2 linked regions of the Azospirillum sp. TSH100 genome follow. The protein of the gene in region 2 interacts with the protein of the main gene of each other region in a pairwise test. Links are inferred from orthologs where the notes say so. Each region holds a gene or a part of one and is shown on either strand. Other genes may lie near its edges. The genes, in order: E6C72_RS10600 and E6C72_RS02490.

What was found.
Region 1: the proteins of E6C72_RS02490 (region 2) and E6C72_RS10600 interact in binary tests that used the Escherichia coli proteins (3 or more experiments, as listed by UniProt). The link is inferred for Azospirillum sp. TSH100 from one-to-one orthologs.

The regions. Positions count from the first base shown.
Region 1 is NZ_CP039634.1:2,245,826-2,254,257, forward strand. What follows is about bases 1,838-4,722. They hold E6C72_RS10600 (single-stranded DNA-binding protein), read right to left. Parts: upstream 3,585-4,722; coding sequence 3,090-3,584; downstream 1,838-3,089. Other genes in these bases: E6C72_RS10590 (MFS transporter), read right to left, coding at 1,838-1,988; E6C72_RS10595 (LysR substrate-binding domain-containing protein), read left to right, coding at 2,119-3,021; E6C72_RS10605 (response regulator), read right to left, coding at 3,905-4,333; E6C72_RS10610 (hypothetical protein), read right to left, coding at 4,539-4,722. In the rest of the region: E6C72_RS10585 (class I SAM-dependent methyltransferase), read left to right, coding at 33-797; more of E6C72_RS10590, read right to left, coding at 807-1,837; more of E6C72_RS10610, read right to left, coding at 4,723-5,282; E6C72_RS10615 (hypothetical protein), read left to right, coding at 5,587-7,287; E6C72_RS10620 (hypothetical protein), read right to left, coding at 7,423-7,977; E6C72_RS10625 (hypothetical protein), read right to left, coding at 7,974-8,432. UniProt on the Escherichia coli protein: Plays an important role in DNA replication, recombination and repair. Binds to ssDNA and to an array of partner proteins to recruit them to their sites of action during DNA metabolism. Acts as a sliding platform that migrates on DNA via reptation.
Region 2 is NZ_CP039634.1:511,320-519,871, forward strand. The notes cover bases 632-3,636. They hold E6C72_RS02490 (primosomal protein N'), read right to left. Parts: upstream 3,291-3,636; coding sequence 972-3,290; downstream 632-971. Other genes in these bases: E6C72_RS02485 (cache domain-containing protein), read right to left, coding at 632-756; fsa (fructose-6-phosphate aldolase), read left to right, coding at 3,396-3,636. Outside these bases: E6C72_RS02480 (hypothetical protein), read left to right, coding at 1-157; more of E6C72_RS02485, read right to left, coding at 241-631; more of fsa, read left to right, coding at 3,637-4,052; E6C72_RS02500 (DUF484 family protein), read left to right, coding at 4,070-4,792; E6C72_RS02505 (tyrosine recombinase XerC), read left to right, coding at 4,789-5,754; E6C72_RS02510 (methyl-accepting chemotaxis protein), read left to right, coding at 6,065-8,245.

The sequences.
Region 1 (8,432 bases), 1.7 Mb from region 2 along the record:
TGCCATCAGCCACCCAACAAGGACTGCCATCCATGAGCCAGAACCACCACGGCGTCGTCGCCGAGAATTACGGACCGCGCGCCGACGCCTATGTGTCCAGCGCCGTCCATTCCGGGGGGGCCGACCTGGACCAGATCGAACAGGTTCTGCATGGCCGTTCCAATGGCCGGGTGCTGGACCTGGGCTGCGGCGGCGGCCATGTCAGCTACCGCGCCGCTCCCCATGTGGCGGAGGTGATTGCCGTCGACCTGACGCCGGAGATGCTGGAGGTGGTCGGCCGCACCGCTGCGGAACGCGGCCTGACCAACATCATCACGCGGCAGGCTCCGGCTGAACGGCTGCCCTTCGAGGATGGCCATTTCGACGTGGTGCTCTGCCGCTTCACCGCCCATCACTGGCGGGACTTCGAGGCTGGTTTGCGGGAGGCCCGTCGGGTTCTGGGGCCGAATGGCATGGCGGTCTTCGTCGACTGCATCGCACCAGCCGCCGCCGTCCTGGACACCCACCTGCAGGTGGTCGAAGTGCTGCGCGATCCGTCGCACGTCCGCAACTATACGGCGGCCGAGTGGATGGCGGCGCTGGCGCGGGCGGGCTTTGCCGTCCGGTCGCTGACGCCGCGTCGCCTGCGCATGGAATTCCCGGTCTGGACCGCCCGCACCCGTACGCCGGAACTGCATGCCCAGGCCATCCGGTCGCTCCAGCGCAGCGTGGCGGCAGAGGTCCGCGCCCATTTCGATATCACCGAGGACGGCAGCTTCCTGCTCGATACGTTGACGCTGGAGGCTGATCCGGTCTAACGGGCTGGTCTAGCAGGCTGCCGGTACGGCCATCTCCCGCCGGTCGAGGGCGCCACTCGCCAGCGTCAGAACCAGACCGCCCAGCACGAAGAGACCACCGACCCACGGTGTGGCGCCAAGGCCGAGCGGGGAGGACACCACCTGTCCGCCAAAGAAGGCGCCCGCCGCAATGCCCAGGTTGAAGGCGGCAATGTTCAACGCCGACGCCACATCCACCGCCCCCGGCGCATGGCGCTGCGCCAGTTGGACGACATAGAGCTGGAGCCCCGGGACATTGGCGAAGGCCAGCGCCCCCATGCCGGCCAGCGTGACCAGTGCCGGAACCTTGGCGTCGGCGGTGAAGGTGAAGACGATCAGAACCAGGGCCTGCAAGGCGAACAGCCATGCCAGCGCCCGCACCGGACGTCGGTTGGCGAGACGGCCGCCGATGATGTTGCCGACGGCGATGGCGGCTCCGTACAGCACCAGAACGAGGCTGACGGTCGAGTTCGAGAATCCGGTGATCGTCTCAAGGATCGGCGCCAGGAAGGTGAAGGCGACGAACGTGCCTCCATATCCCAGCGCCGTGATGGCGAACGCCAGCAGAAGCCGCGGCTTGGTCAATACGCCGACCTGCGCCCCCAGTCCGGCGGCCGGCGGCTGGCTGAGCCGCGGCGGCACCAGTGCGGCAACGCCCAGCCCGCCGACCACGCCCAGCGCCGACACCGCCAGAAAGGTGGCGCGCCAGCCGAAGGTCTGGCCGATCCAGGTGCCCAGCGGTACGCCGGTGACGATGGCGATGGTCAGGCCGGAGAACATCATGGCGATGGCCGAGGCGCGCTTGTCCTCCGGCACCAGATCGGCGGCGATGGTCGAGCCGACCGAGAAGAAGACGCCATGGGCGAAGGCGCTCAGCACCCGTGCGACCAGCAGCGTCTCGTAATTGGGGCTGACGCCGGCCAGCAGGTTGCCGATGACGAACACGCCCATCAAGCCCAGCAGCAGCGGCTTGCGTGGAAGCCGGCCGGTCAGCGCGGTCAGGATCGGTGCCCCAAAGGTGACACCCAGTGCATAGACGCTGACCACCATGCCGGCCAGCGGCAGGCTGACGTTCAGATCGCTCGCTACGGTGGGAAGCAGGCCGACGATCACGAACTCCGTCGTCCCGATCGCATAGGCGCTGATTGCCAGCGCCAGCAGTGCGAGAGGCATCTCGAAACTCTCCATATCTGGAATGGCTGTGCTGGAGAGACGATGTGCGCCATAAGGTCAGAAACGGGAATGCCCGCGCTGTTCCGATGATTTTGTCATTGAAAGACAAGGCTGAGACGGAGATGCCGGTATGAGCGATGCACGCGCCTGGGAAATGCGGGTTTTCCTCCGGGTTGCCGCCCAGGGCAGCTTCAGTGCGGCAGGGCGCGATGTCGGCATGACGCCGTCATCCACCGCGAAGCTGGTCGGGCGGCTGGAGGAGCGGCTTGGTGTGCGGCTGGTCGAACGGTCCACCCGGAAGTTGCGCCTGACTGCGGAGGGGGAGCTTTACCGGGAACGGGCCGCAAGCCTGTTGGGCGAGATGGACGCATTGGATGCGGAGATCGCCGGCGGGGCCCGTGCGCCGACCGGCCTGATCCGGGCCAATGCCTCTGTACCGTTCGGCCAGCATTGCCTGTTGCCTTTGTTGCCCGATTTCCTGCGCGACCATCCCGGCATCACGATGGACGTGACGATGACCGACGAGGTGGTGGATCTCTACGCTGCGCGTGTCGACGTCGCGTTCCGCGCCGGGCCGTTGAGCGATTCTGCCCTGCTGGCGCAGAGGCTGGGCGTCGTTCGGCGCGTGATCGTCGCCTCTCCCGCTTATCTGGACCGAAAGGGCGTGCCGATCACCGCCGCGGATCTGGAAGCGCATGATTGTCTTGGCTTCAACTTCCGCCGCGCAGCCGCAGTCTGGCCGTTGAAGTCCGGCGGACGGCTGGTGGATCGTGAGGTGCCGACCCGTGTCCTTGCGAACAATGGCGAGACGGTACGCCATTTGGCGCTGCTGGGCCTGGGGCTGGCGCGGCTTGCGGAATATCATGTCCGCGACGACTTGCGCGCGGGGCGCCTGGTGGCGGTGCTGGAGGACACCTTGGTCGATACCGAGGAAATGCACGCCGTCTACACCGGACGCGATCGGGCGCCGCGCCGGGTCCGCGCCTTCCTCGACCATATGGCTCCGCGCATGCGGGCGATGCTGGCCGGCTGACAGCAAAATCAAAAAAATCGGCCGGATGACGGGCATCCGGCCGATGGAACTCACTGTTGTGGCTTGCCTCAGAAGGGGATCTCGTCGTCGAGATCCTCATGACGCGGCGGAGCGCCACCACCACCACGGTTGCCGCCCGACGAGCCGCCGCCGTAGTTCCCACCACCGCTGCCGCCACCATAGCCGCCGCTGCTTCCGCCGCCACGTGATTCGTAGCCGCCACCGCCGCCGTAGCTTCCGCCGCCGCCCTCTTCACGGGCGCCGCCGGTAAAGTCGATCTCGGCCACGCGGACCGACAGGCCCGCACCACGGGTACCATCGCGCTTTTCATACTCGCGCAGGGTCACTTCGCCCGAAACGACGACGCTCTTGCCCTTGGTCAGGTGCGGCGCGAGCGACTCGGCGCGGCGGCCCCAGATCGAACAATCGACCCACTGGGTCGTCTTGCGATCGCCAAAGCCGACATCGTTGGCAACGCGGAAGCCAAGCACCTTTTCGCCGCTCTGGGTCGTGCGCAATTCGCCGTCCGCGCCCAGGCGTCCCGTAAACGTCCAAACATTCATCGCTCGTTGCTCCTAAGCGCGAGTGTCCCAGCATCCATGCCGACCCATCAGGATGCCCGGCAGAGGCACCCAGATGCCGAGGGTTCCCATTCGCAGGGCCGGCTGTTCAATGGCGACCATCCCCCCGGTCACGCGCAACGAAGCACGAGGGACCGACGCTGGTCAACCGCCGTCGGACATGCTCCGGCGATGTCCGGACCGGCGCACTCGCCCTGCCGTTCCGCACCAGAACACTCCATGAACAAATATAGCAGAGGAACAGGCTTGGGAAAACCAAATCCTTTGGCGTAGGGCCGGAACCCCACTCCTCCCGATGCCGGTCAGCGCAGGCGGCGCGCCGCCAGATCCAGGGCGATCTTCAACTGGGAATGGGAGAACGGCTTGTGCACCACGCCGAGCGGATAGGTCTCGGTGATGCGGGCCATGGTGCCGTGATCGCTGTTTCCGGACAGGAAGATGGAGCGCAGGCCATGGTGCAGGTTCAAACGCCGCGCAACCGCTATGCCGTCCCCGCCGCCCAACCGCACGTCGGTCAGCGCCAGATCCGGACGTTCGCGCAGGGCAAGGTCGACCGCCTCGCTTTCCGTCTGCGCAATTCCGCAGATGCTGTGCCCAAGGTCCGCGATCAGCACCGACAATGCGTCGGCGATGCCGGGATCATGCTCCACCAGGATCACGCGCAACGGCTGCCCGGGTGTGCGGCTGCGGTGGGGCATATGCGGTTTGGCGATGCTGTCGATCCGGAGCATGTGACCGACCTCGGGCGTTCAGACTGTTGTGCAGGAAACGGCGAATTTTGGTAAAAATATATTTGCTGATATGCCGTTTGTATTAGAACTGCTCCGAATTTGCAAGCTCAATCGTTCAGATTCTGACCTTTTCGTCCGGACGAACACAGGAGTTCGTACCCGAGTCGCGGTGCGCCCGGCTGCCGATCACTTTTGTTTACCGAAGTCAGCGGCCAGCCGGTCCCAGCCAGTTGATCCCGCCTGTGGGACGCTGACCGCCGGTGCCATTGGCCCGCACTGTCGCGGCACGGGACGGCGGCGGTGCCGGTACCGGTTCGCTGGCAAGCCAGGACGCCTGTCCGTCCACCGCACGTCCAGGTACCGATGGTGAGGTGGATTGGAATGGACTTGTTGGCGCCGTGGACGGGGAAAGGGGCAGCGGTGACGGCATGGGCGGAGCCGGCACCGCCAGCACCGGCTGTGGAGGAGGAGCCGGCCTTTCGGCTGCGCGCGGTGGTCGAGAATTGAGCCGAACCGCCTCGTTGCCGGAATCCGGCGCGTCGCCATCGTCTCCGCTGTCGGGCTCCCCGTCCCAGTCCAGCGATTCCAAATCCGGCGATTCCCAGGCTGGCGCGGCAGGCTGGCGCAGACGCCGCGAGTCGGCGGCCCCCAGCCAGGACGGACGCTCATCATCCGACAGCGGGCCTGTCTGGGTGTTCAACTGGCGGGCCTGCTCACGAATATCCAGCAGAGTGGTGACCGCCAGTTGAAGCAGCGGCGCCAGCACCATCGGGTCGGCCATTTCCTCCGCGGTCAGCGCGGCGAAACGGTCACGCACGGTTTCCACCGCCTGCTCGACACTGTCGCGCAGTGCGCCGGCTTCATGCGCAAGCCGTTCCAAATCTTCCCGCAGGGCCGATATCTCGCACGCCTGCCGCAACTCGTGAAAGCCGATGCCCGCCCCTGCCAAGGGTGCGGGTCGCCGGTCCCGTGACGAACCAAAATCGTGAGGCATCCTGGCCTTACCCCGGTTCCAAGCCCAGCCTGATGAAGACGCCCGACCTGTCGGAAACGGCGGCGCCCTTTTCCCGTATGGTAACCATGGCAACCCGCGCGACCGATGGGCGGTTCCAAAAGCCATCATCATGATGCCATCTGCCATCATGGCGTCGTCTGGCGGAACGTCGGCGAAGTCGCCCGGCGTTACGAGATGATCCCCAATCGGGCAACGATGTTTAGCGCCGTTGATGTCGTTTGGAAACCGTTTGCGCGTGATGGCCGCTTGTACTATTTTTTCGGCCACAGGGGAATGGATTCCTTGCAATCCAAACATCCGGGCGCTTCCCCGCCGCCGTTTCATCTTGCCGGAATCCCATACGGTGTCGATCGACCGCTCGGAACTTGAACGGCTCCTTGCCGATCGCCCGGCTGGCAACCGCAGCGCCATGCAGGCGGTGCGCGAAAGCTATGCCGATATCGGGCTGATGCGCGAACGTGGCCTGTCCTGGGCCGAAATCTCAGACCTGCTGGCCAAGCTGGGCGTGACCGCCCGCGACAATCAGCCGATTTCCCCCGTCACTTTGCGGTCCGCTTTCTTCCTCGTCGGGAACGAGGGCCGTGGCGAAGCCGCCGGCGACCATTCCGCTGCCGCCGCCCTTCCCGCTGAAACGCTGGCCGCTGTCCATCAAGCCGCGCTGTCCGCCGGCCAGAAGGATGAGGCGGATGAGGATGAGTCACCCGACTCCGGCGCCGTTGCGGCGGTCGTGGCCACGGTCGGCGATACGGAACCGCCGGCGGAAGCCGCCGGGGATGCCGGTGACGACGCTGTCGACGAAGCCGCTGCGGATGCCGTGCCGGCCGCCATCGCCGACGAACCGACGATGGAAGCCTCGGCATCTGGCGGCGGCAGCGAAACGGTCGTCCCTGCCCTTGACCTGCTTGTCCCGGACCTGCTTGCCCCGGCAACCATGGCCGCCGAAGACGGATCGGCAGAGAGTGGTGCCGGGGAGGCCCCCGAGGCGCAGCAAACGTCTCCCCAACCCGCAATGACCGAGCCGGCCGTGCCGCCGGCTTCCCACCAGACGTCCACGGCGGTTGCGCGGGGCACCGGCTCTCCTGTATCCCAGCCGATGCCTCCCACGATGACCCAAGACGATTCAACAAACGCATACTGGAAAGGCGATCGCATGCTGGGCACGATCTTCGTCCTCAATGACCGCGGCGGCGTCGGCAAGACGCTGCTGTCCCATCACCTGATGGCGACCGCCATGCTGGAAGGCCTGCAACTGAAGGTCGTCGAGTACGAGGTGAACGAGCGTCTGGCCCGCCTGTTCGGCCCGGATGTGGTCGAACACCGCCGCATCACCCAGGACTTCATGAACATGATGGGCTCGGGCGACGGCTTCTACGAGTTCTGGGACCTGATCGGGCCGGAACTGCAGCGCGGCGGCCGCCTGTATGATTTCGGCGGGAATATTTCGCAGTGGTTCTTCAACTGGGCCGAGGTGTCGGGCTTCGACTATTACGTTGGCGACGGCGAACGTCTGACCTTCATGGTTCCGGTCACGGTCGACCTCGCGTCGCTGTCCACCGGCATGACGACGCTGGAACGCGTGGCGACCATCGCCCCGAAGGCCAAGCGCGTGCTGGTGGAAAACGGCTTCTCCGGCCCGTTCTCGCAGTTGGAAGACAGCCAGTACGCCCGCCGCAAGGCAGAGATGGTGGAGCGCGAGGGCCTGCAGGTCATCTCCATGTCGCCCTGCACCGCCCCGGCCTGGGCACGCCTGACCGGTCACCGGCTGGATCAGGTTGCGACGATGACGCGCGAGGATCTGGTGAAGCTGGGCATGACCCCGCCGGTCGCCTCGCGCTCGCTGATCATCATCCACGAGTGGCTGCGCAACATGCGCCAGGCGCTGTCGCCCTATCTGCACGACGCCTTCCGCCAGACCCAGACCGCCGCCAAGGCGCGCTGACGTCGTCGCGGCCAGTTTTCAGGGACGTTCTAAAAAACCCTTCTTCCCCGGTGGGAGAAGGGTTTTTCATGCCTGGATTGGATCACGCAAGATCGGAATCGATTTGAAGCGCCTATCCGATCCCCGCACATAGGCTTAAGCGGCGCTGCGCGCCGCGTTCGCGGTGTAGAGGTCTTCCTTCACCGGCGCCACCGACCGCACCTGATAGCCGGGCCGGGCGCTGAACCGTCGGGTGGCCCGTTCGGCGGCCTCTCGGTCTGATTCCGCCCAGACCAGATAGTCGCGTCCGCGTGCCCATTCGACGGCAAGCGGATGGGCGGCATCGATCTCGCCGATCTGCTGATTCACCACTGTGACAAGCCATTCCTTGTCGCCAGGATTGCGCCGGTCGGTCAGGATCAGGATCTGCGGACGTCGTTTCGACTGCGCTTCGGTCAGGCGCTGCTGCACCTCCATCTGCTTCTTGCGCAGTTCGACCATCTCCTTGGTCAGTTCCTCGATCTCGGCATGGAGGCTTTCCTCCTCGCGATGCAGGCGGTGGATGGTGGCATCCAGCTTGTCGAGGTTGTTGCGAACCCCACGGACGCGCTGGCGTGCCTGCGATACCCGCTGCTCCACGGTCATCAGAATGTTGCCGAGCCAGGCACCGATCGCGATGATCGCCAGGACGATGATGAAGTTGATCATCATGTGGCGGCACCCGCCTTCGCCCGTGCCGTGGCGGGAGGTGTGGGCACACCCTTGCCGCCCCCGCCCTTGCCGCCAGCCTTCGCATCGCCGCGCATGAACGACTTCTGGAAGCCGAGTTTGAACGGGAAGGCCACATCGCACATCTGCTTGGCCTCATCGAAGCTGGACGCCCAGACCTCGGCCACATTGGTGCAGCGCCAGATGGGATTCACCTGCGCCCGTTCGCCGGCGGCGCGCGCGGCGGCAGACGCCTTCTCCTGGGTTACGGTGGCGACGAACTTCATCAGTCCGGCCTGCGGATCACCGACCTCGTGAACGAACATCGGCGGCTGGTCGGCAAGATCGCGGATCAGCTTTTCGGCCTTGCGGATGTCGCTCTCCAGCCGGTTACGGTCGGAAAACTGGCTGTTGCGGCGCTGAACCAGATGATTGACGCGGTTCTGAAGCTCCTGCGC
Region 2 (8,552 bases):
CGAAGTCGACCGCCCGGTCTTCCGCTTCGAGCGCGACGCCAAGGGCCGCTACAGCCTGTCCTTCCATGACCGTTCGGGCTGGTATGGCATCGGTGCCGGCGACAGCGCCGCCGACTGCCTGTCGATCTGGCGGCCGCGCCGCCCGCGGACGTCCTGACCTCCCCTGGATTTGGCCGCGGTAATTTTCACCATGTAAAAAACCGGCCTGCGGCATCCCGCCGCAGCGGTTTCACAAACGCCTCAGCGATAGACCCCGACCGCCAGCATGTAAGGCTTGCCGTTCAGGACCAGACGGCGGGCGTGCATCGTCTTGCGCGCGACTTGGCCCGTCAGCGGATCGATCCATTGATAGGTGACGTCGGTGCGGCCGTCGCGCGCCACCCCGTCCAGCGCCTCGCGGATGAAGGGCTTGCCGTCGACATCGTGCAGGTCCTTCAGGTCCGACCCGTTCAGCGTCGCGGTCCAGCCATGGGCGACCATCACGCCCTTGTCGTCCAGCAGCATCGGGTAGAGGTCGCGGTCGGTGAAAGCGCTATCATGGCCGGCAAACGCTTCGGCCGCCGCGTCCGGACCGATCCGCTCCAACAGCTGCTGGGCCCGGTCGATCATGGTCAGCGCTTCGGCATCGGTGCCGCGGGTGCGGGCCGGGGCGCCGGCGGCGAAGGCGATGACCACCAGCAGCAGAAGGACCGGCAGCACGGTCAGCAGCGTTTGCCGCTGAACACGCAGACGAAGCTTGGAGATCACGCCGACCATCAGCCAGAACCTGTGCCTATGGATGTTTGGGTCCGTTGGCTCGGACCCGGGAGGGATGTTTCGGTTCGGAACCATCCTGGCCGTGGTAATACCATGCCCCACATCACGCAATGGGCCAAACGTCACAGGTGCCATGTCTGACCGGCCCGGCGACCGGATCGTGTCAATTCGCCGCAGCCTGCCCGGTCCAAGCCAAAGCCTTTGAAGGAAGCTGCCTACAGGAAGCTGTAGGGGTCCACGTCGATCTGGACGCGGATGGCCGGCGGGATCTCCACCTTGTCCAGCCATTCGGCGATCAGCGGCTGCACCTGGGTGCTGCGCGGCGCCTTCAGCAGCAGGCGGCGGCGGTGCCGCCCGCGCAGCAGGGCAAGCGGCGCCGGGGCCGGCCCCAGCACATGGACCGTGTCGCTGCGCGGCGCCGCTCGGCCGAGCGCCATCGCCACCCGTTCGACCAGGGTCGGATCCTCGCCCGACACGATCAGCGCCGCCAGCCGCCCGAAGGGCGGCATGCCGGCCTCCAGCCGCATCTCCGCCTCCAGCTGGTAGAAGCCGTCGCGGTCGCCGGCGGCCAGCGCCTGCATCACCGGATGCTCGGGCATGAAGGTCTGCAGCATCACCCGCCCCGGCCGCTCGCCGCGACCGGCGCGCCCGGCCACCTGATGCAGCAGTTGGTAGGTGCGCTCCGCCGCCCGCAGGTCGCCACCGTTCAGACCCAGATCGGCGTCGACCACCCCCACCAGGGTCAGCATCGGGAAATGGTGGCCCTTCGCCATCACCTGGGTGCCGATGATGATGTCCAGCTCGTGCCGGCCGATGCTCTCCACCATCTCCTGGATGGCGCGCGGGCCATGCAGGGTGTCGGACGCCATGATGGCGGCGCGGGCGTCGGGGAACAGCTCCGCCACCTCCTCGGCGATGCGCTCCACCCCGGGACCGCAGGCGGCCATGGCGCCCTCCTCGCCGCATTCCGGGCAGGCATGCGGCAAGGGCTGCTGCAGGCCGCAATGGTGGCATTGCAGCTTGCGGGCGAGCCGGTGCTCGACCAGCCAAGCCGTGCAGTTCGGGCATTGCATGCGGTGGCCGCAGGCGCGGCACAAGGTCAGCGGGGCATAGCCGCGGCGGTTCAGGAACAGCATCGCCTGCTCGCCGCCGGCCAGCGTGTCGGTCAGCGCCTGTCGCAGGCTGGGCGCCAGCCAGTGCCGGGCCGGCGGGCGGTCGCGCCGCAGGTCGACCAGTTCCACGTCGGGCAGCACGGCGCCGCCATGGCGGGACGGCAGCTCGATCCGGGCATAACGGTGGCTGTCGGCATTGACCTTGGTCTCCAGCGACGGCGTGGCGGAGACCAGGACGATGGGCAGTCCGCCCAGATGCGCCCGCGCCACCGCCATGTCGCGGGCGTGGTAGATCGCGCCCTCCTCCTGCTTGTAGGCGGAGTCGTGCTCCTCGTCGACGACGATGACGCCCAGATCGGGATAGGGCAGGAACAGCGCCGAGCGCGCCCCCACCACGACCGGCACCTCGCCCTTCGACACCGCGCGCCAGGTGTCGCGGCGCTGCGCCCCTGTCAGTTCGGAATGCCATTCCGCCGGCGGCGCGCCGAAGCGCCGGGCGAAGCGGTCGAGCCACTGGGCCGACAGCGCGATCTCCGGCAGCAGAACCAGAGCCTGCTTGCCCTGCTCCAGCGCCGCCGAGATCGCCTCGTAATAGACCTCCGTCTTGCCCGATCCGGTGACTCCGTCGAGCAGGACGGTGGAGTAGCGCCCCGACGCCACCCGCCCGCGCAGGTCGTCGGCCGCCGCCCGCTGGTTGGTCGACAGGGTGGGACCGGGCCGCCGCCAGTCCGGCCGGCCGAGGCGTGTCGGCTGAAGCAGCATCGGCTCCAGCAGCCCGGCCTCCGCCAGCCCGCGCACCACGGTGATGCCGCAGCCGGCCTCCTCCGCCAGCTCCGCGGGCGTGCGGGGAGGCCCATCCTCCAGCAGCGCCAGGATACGCTTACGCGGGTCGGTCATCTTGAAGCCGGGCGGCGGCTCCGCGTCATGCTTGCGCAGATAGGCCAGCATCGGCTTCGGCGGCTCCAGCGCGGACGGCACGCTGACCGCCATGCGCAGGACGAAGCCCGGCGGCGTCATGGTGTAGGCGGCGACCCATTCGACGAAGCGGCGGCCGACCCCGGTCATCGGCGGCACCTCGAACCGGCGCATCACCGGCTTGAGCCGGCCGGACTCGAGCGCCCCGGCGCCGGGGCCCCAGACGACGCCGATCACCCGGCGCGGCCCCAGCGGCACTTCGACGAAATCGCCGGGAACCAGTTCCATGCCGTCCGGCACGCGGTAGTCGTAGGCCTCGCGCAGTGGCAGCGGCAGCAGGACGGCGACGCGGCGGTCGGACCCGTGACGCTGCGGCTTTTCCGGCAAATCTGCGGAATTGCCCCTGGAATCGGCTGCGGAATCGCCTTCGGGCTGCCCCGTTTCGGGCGCGTCCCCAAGAAGATCCCCCTGGAAGCCCGGGGCGGAACTGGCGGAAGTCGAACGCATCGGCTAGAGTGGCCTCATGTCCCGGGCACCGGGCGGGACGGCGCGTCGGTCAGCTTTCCGGCGCGGCCGGTTCCGGTCAACATCAGCAAGCATGGACCCTTCGTCATGAAGTTCTTCGTCGACACCGCCGACATCGCCGAGATCCGCGATCTGGCCGATACCGGTCTGCTGGACGGTGTTACCACCAACCCCTCCCTGATCGCCAAGTCCGGCCGCAAGTTCCTCGACCTCGTGGCGGAGATTTGCGACGTCGTCAACGGTCCGGTCAGCGCCGAGGTGGCGTCCACCGACTTCGAGACCATGCTTGCCGAGGCCCACAAGATCGCCAAGATCTCGCACCGCGTCGCGGTGAAGGTGCCGCTGACCCCGGCCGGCCTGAAGGTCTGCAAGATCATCTCGTCCGAAGGGACGATGGTCAACGTCACGCTGTGCTTCTCCCCCGCCCAGGCGATCCTGGCGGCCAAGGCCGGCGCCAGCTTCGTGTCTCCCTTCGTCGGCCGCCTGGACGACATCGGCCAGGACGGCATGGGCATCATCACCGACATCTGTGAGATCTATCGCAACTACGACGCCTTCAAGACCGAGGTGCTGGTGGCGTCGATCCGCAACCCGATGCACATCGTCAAGGCCGCCCGCCTGGGCGCCCATGTCGTGACCGCCCCGGCGTCGGTGCTGAAGCAGCTGTTCAACCACCCGCTGACCGACAAGGGTCTCGCCCAGTTCGTCGAGGACTGGAAGAAGACCGGCCAGTCGATCCTGTAAGGCGGGCCGGAGCGATCATGGCCGACTGGGGCCGCGAACCGGGCCACACACCGCGACAGGCGTCGGCGCTCTCTTCGGAGGATGTGCGCGCCTATCTGCGGACCCACCCGGACTTCCTGGCCCAGAATGCCGATCTGGTCCACCACCTGACCCCGCCGTCGGTCGACCGCGGGCGGGGGGTGGTGGACCTCCAGGCCTTCATGGTTGACCGGCTGCGCGCCGAGGTCCGCACCCTCAAGGACCAGCAGCGCGAGCTGATCGGCACCAGCCGGGCCAACCTGAACAGCCAGAACCGCATCCATGCCGCGGTGCTTTTCCTGCTCGACGCCCAGAGCTTCGAGCAGCTGATCCAGACCATCACCACCGACCTCGCGGTCCTTCTCGACCTCGACGTCGCCTGTCTGGTCATCGAATCCAACGGCACCGACATTCCCCATGTCCACCGCTCCGGCGTGCGGGTGGTGGAGCCGGGCGCCATAGCCGACCGGCTGGGGCGCGCCGACGTGGTGCTGAACACCGACATCCAGGGCGATCCCGAGATCTACGGCCCCGGCGCCGGCCTCGTCCGCTCGGAGGCGCTGATCCGCATCCAGGTCTCCAGCGAGACGCCCGACGGCCTGCTCGCCTTCGGCAGCCGCGAACCCGACACCTTCCACAGCGGCCAGGGCACCGAACTGGTCGGTTTCCTCGCCCGCGTCATCGAGCGGGTGATCCGCGGCTGGCTGGAGCTGCCGGCGTGACCGAGCCAGTTCCCATTGCTCCAGGTTTGGGTTTTTCCGCCAGGCCCGACGTCCAGGACGTGCTGGCCCACTGGCGGCGTTGGATGGAGAGCGAGAAGGCGGTCTCCCCTCACACCCTGTCGGCCTACACCGCCGACGTGGGCGAGTTCCTGCGCTTCCTCACCGAGTTCCGCGGCGGCTCGCCGCCCTCGCTGAACGATCTGGGCGACCTGAAGGCGGCTGATTTCCGCGCCTGGATGTCCAGGCTGGCGATGGACGGGCTGGTCGGCGCCAGCCGGGCCCGCAAGCTGGCGGCGGTGCGCAACCTGTTCCGCTGGCTGGACCGCAGCGGCCGGCTGCACAATCCCGCCATCGCCACCCTGGCCACGCCGAAGGTCAAGCGCCCGGCCCCGCGCCCATTGACGGAAATCGACGCCGACCGCCTGCTGGAGGAGGCCGAGCGCGACCGCGAGGAGCCCTGGATCGGCAAGCGCGACCGTGCCCTGTTCACCCTGCTCTATGGCTGCGGCCTGCGCATTTCCGAGGCGCTGGGCCTGGCGCGCAAGGATGCGCCGCTGGGCGACACGTTGCGGGTCACCGGCAAGGGCCGCAAGGACCGCGTGATCCCCGTCCTGCCGGCGGTGACGGAGGCGGTGCGCGCCTATATCGACAGCTGCCCCTTCACGCTGGCGCCAGACGGCCCGCTGTTCGTCGGCACCCGCGGCGGCCGGCTGAACGCCAGCGTCGCCCAGCACCAGATGCAGAAGCTGCGCGCCCTCATGGGCATGCCGGACAGCGCCACCCCGCATGCCCTGCGGCATAGTTTCGCGACCCACCTTTTGGCGGACGGCGGCGACCTGCGCGCCATCCAGGATCTGCTCGGCCACGCGTCGCTGTCGACCACTCAGCGTTACACGGACGTCGAAAACGAACAGCTGATGAACGTGTACCGCAACGCCCATCCCCGGGCGCGCAAGGGCTGACGGAAACCAGTTCCCCCAATCACACAATACATAACAGGGTATTCACGCTGTCCGATTTCATGACAGGCTGGTGATACCCTCGCTTACCGGATGCGACGTGGCGGAATTTGGATTATAAACACGCAATCAAAATTCATTTTCCACTTCAAAAGCAACTGGTATATCTGTTTACAGACTTCTCCAAACTAACATCAGACGTCATACTTTAGGTGCAAAGACCAGAGATGGACCCCTATTGGTCGTTTACGCTTCGTTAATCAGCAAAATCCAAAGCTTCCTCCGTCGCAAGAGTTAATCGGGGGAAGTCGTCATGCAAATAAAGTCTATCCAGTCAAAAATTGCGATGCTGTCGGGGTTCTGCCTTGCCGGCACCGTTGCCGTGCTGGTCGGGTTCGCCGTCCTGTCGACGCGCTCCAGCAACGAGTTCGTTACCGGGAACGTCGAACGCATCCTCGAAAGCAAGACGACGGAGTCCCTGCAGAATCTCGCGGCGACCCAGGCCGGCCTGCTGCGGTCGGAATTCGACACCGCGTTGAACGCGGCGCGGACGATGGCGAACAGCTTCTCCAGCCTTGCCGACGACGGCTTGCCCGGCAATGTGCCTGCTGAAAGGCGGCGTGAGGCGTTCAACGGCGTGCTGCTGTCGGTCCTGAAGCAGAACCCGCTGTTCAACGGTACCTATTCGGCCTGGGAGCCCGACGCGCTCGACGGCCGGGACGAGGAGTTCCGCAACCGCCGCGAAACCGGCACCGACGCCACCGGCCGCTTCATCCCCTATTGGAACCGCGACCAGAACGGCCGCATCGCCATGCAGCCGCTGGTCGAGTACGACAGCCGCGACCGTCATCCCAACGGCGTCATGAAGGGCGGCTGGTACATCGGCCCGCAGGAGAACGGACGCGAAAGCGTGCTCGACCCCCTGCCCTACATCGTGCAGGGCAAGCAGGTGTTCCTGGCGACCCTGTCGGTGCCGGTTGTCATCGGCGGCAAGTTCCGCGGCGTGGCCGGCGCCGACTTCAACCTCGATTTCGTGCAGCAGCTGTCGACCAAGGTCAGCGCCGCCGTCTTCAACGGCCGCAGCCAGGTGGTCATCATCAGCAACATGGGTCTGATCGTCGCCCACAGCGCGCGGCCCGACCTGATCGGCCAGTCGATCTCCACCTTCGACAGCTCCTGGCAGGCCGATCTGGCGGGTGTCCAGGCCGGCAAGCCGCATGTCGACATCGACTCCTCCACCAACATGCTGCGCAGCTTCGCGCCCATCACGCTCGGCAACACCGAGAAGCCGTGGGCCGTGCTGGTCCAGGTGCCGAAGGACATCGTGCTGGCCGACGGCATGGCGCTCTCCACGGAAATGGGTGAGCGTGCCAACTCCAACATCCTGTGGCAGGTCACGGTCGGCGCGCTGGTCGCGCTGGGCGCCGTGGCGATCATGTGGGTGGTGGCCGGCGGCGTCGCCCGGCCGATCCGCGCCAGCGTCTCCTTCGCCGAAGGCATCGCCGCCGGCCGCTTCGACCAGACGCTGGACATCCGGCAGGCCGACGAGGTCGGCGCGCTGGCCGATGCCCTGCGCAAGATGATGGCCGACCTGAAGCGGATGATCGACCAGCGGGCCGAGGATCAGGCCAAGGCCGACGCCGAACGCCGCAAGGCCATGCTGCAACTCGCCGACAATCTGGAAGCCCAGGTGATGAATGTGGTGGACGGCGTCGACCGCGCCGCCCAGTCGATGACGGGCACCGCCCAGACCATGACCGCCACCGCGACCCAGACCAGCCAGCAGGCCGGCGTGGTCGCCAACGCCTCCGAGGATGCCAGCAGCAACGTGCAGACCGTCGCCAGCGCCACCGAGGAGCTGTCGGCCTCGATCCAGGAGATCGGTCAGCGCGTCAACCGCTCCGCCCAGATCGCCCGCGAGGCGGTGGAAGCGGCCCAGCAGGCCAACGGCCAGGTTCTCAGCCTGACCGCGGCGGCCGAGAAGATCGGCACGGTGGTGCAGCTGATCCAGGACATCGCCAGCCAGACCAACCTGCTGGCGCTGAACGCCACCATCGAGGCGGCCCGCGCCGGTGAGGCGGGCAAGGGCTTCGCCGTGGTGGCGCAGGAGGTGAAGAGCCTCGCCAGCCAGACCGCCCGTGCGACGGAGGACATCGCCAGCCATGTCAGCGGCATGCAGCGCGTGACCGAGGAGACGGCCGGCGCGATCAAGGGCATCGGCGGCATCATCGCCCAGATCGACGAGATCTCCACCGCCATCGCCGCCGCGGTGGAGGAACAGGGCTCCGCCACCGCCGAGATCGCCCGCAACGTCCAGCAGGCGGCCAGCGGCACCCAGGAGGTGACCAAGACCATCGCCGACGTCCGTGTCGCCGCCGTCGAGGCCGGCCATTCCGCCGAGAACGTCCTGACGGTGTCGGGCCAGCTCGCCAACGACGCCGGCCGCCTGCGCAACGCGGTGAACGGCTTCCTGTCGACCATCCGCGCCGCCTGACGGGCTAGCCATCGCTCAAAAGCGAAAGCCTTCTCCGTCAGCCGATGGGGAAGGTCTTTTGCGTTAGAAACCTTGGAGTCTACGGATGAGATATGCAGCGCGTGATCATCCGCCCCTCGCGCCACTTCCCGTTCCACAGTCCGACGTTATACGGAAGTGAAAAAGCCGCCGCTAACGAGCGCTTATTGCAACGGCCACCATTGAAGGCGCAAGGGGTTATCCGGCAACCCGAAACATGAGACCAAACTCTCTGATTATGCGTTCACAACGTCATGTCACATATTTTTAGTTGAATATCGATTGGGCG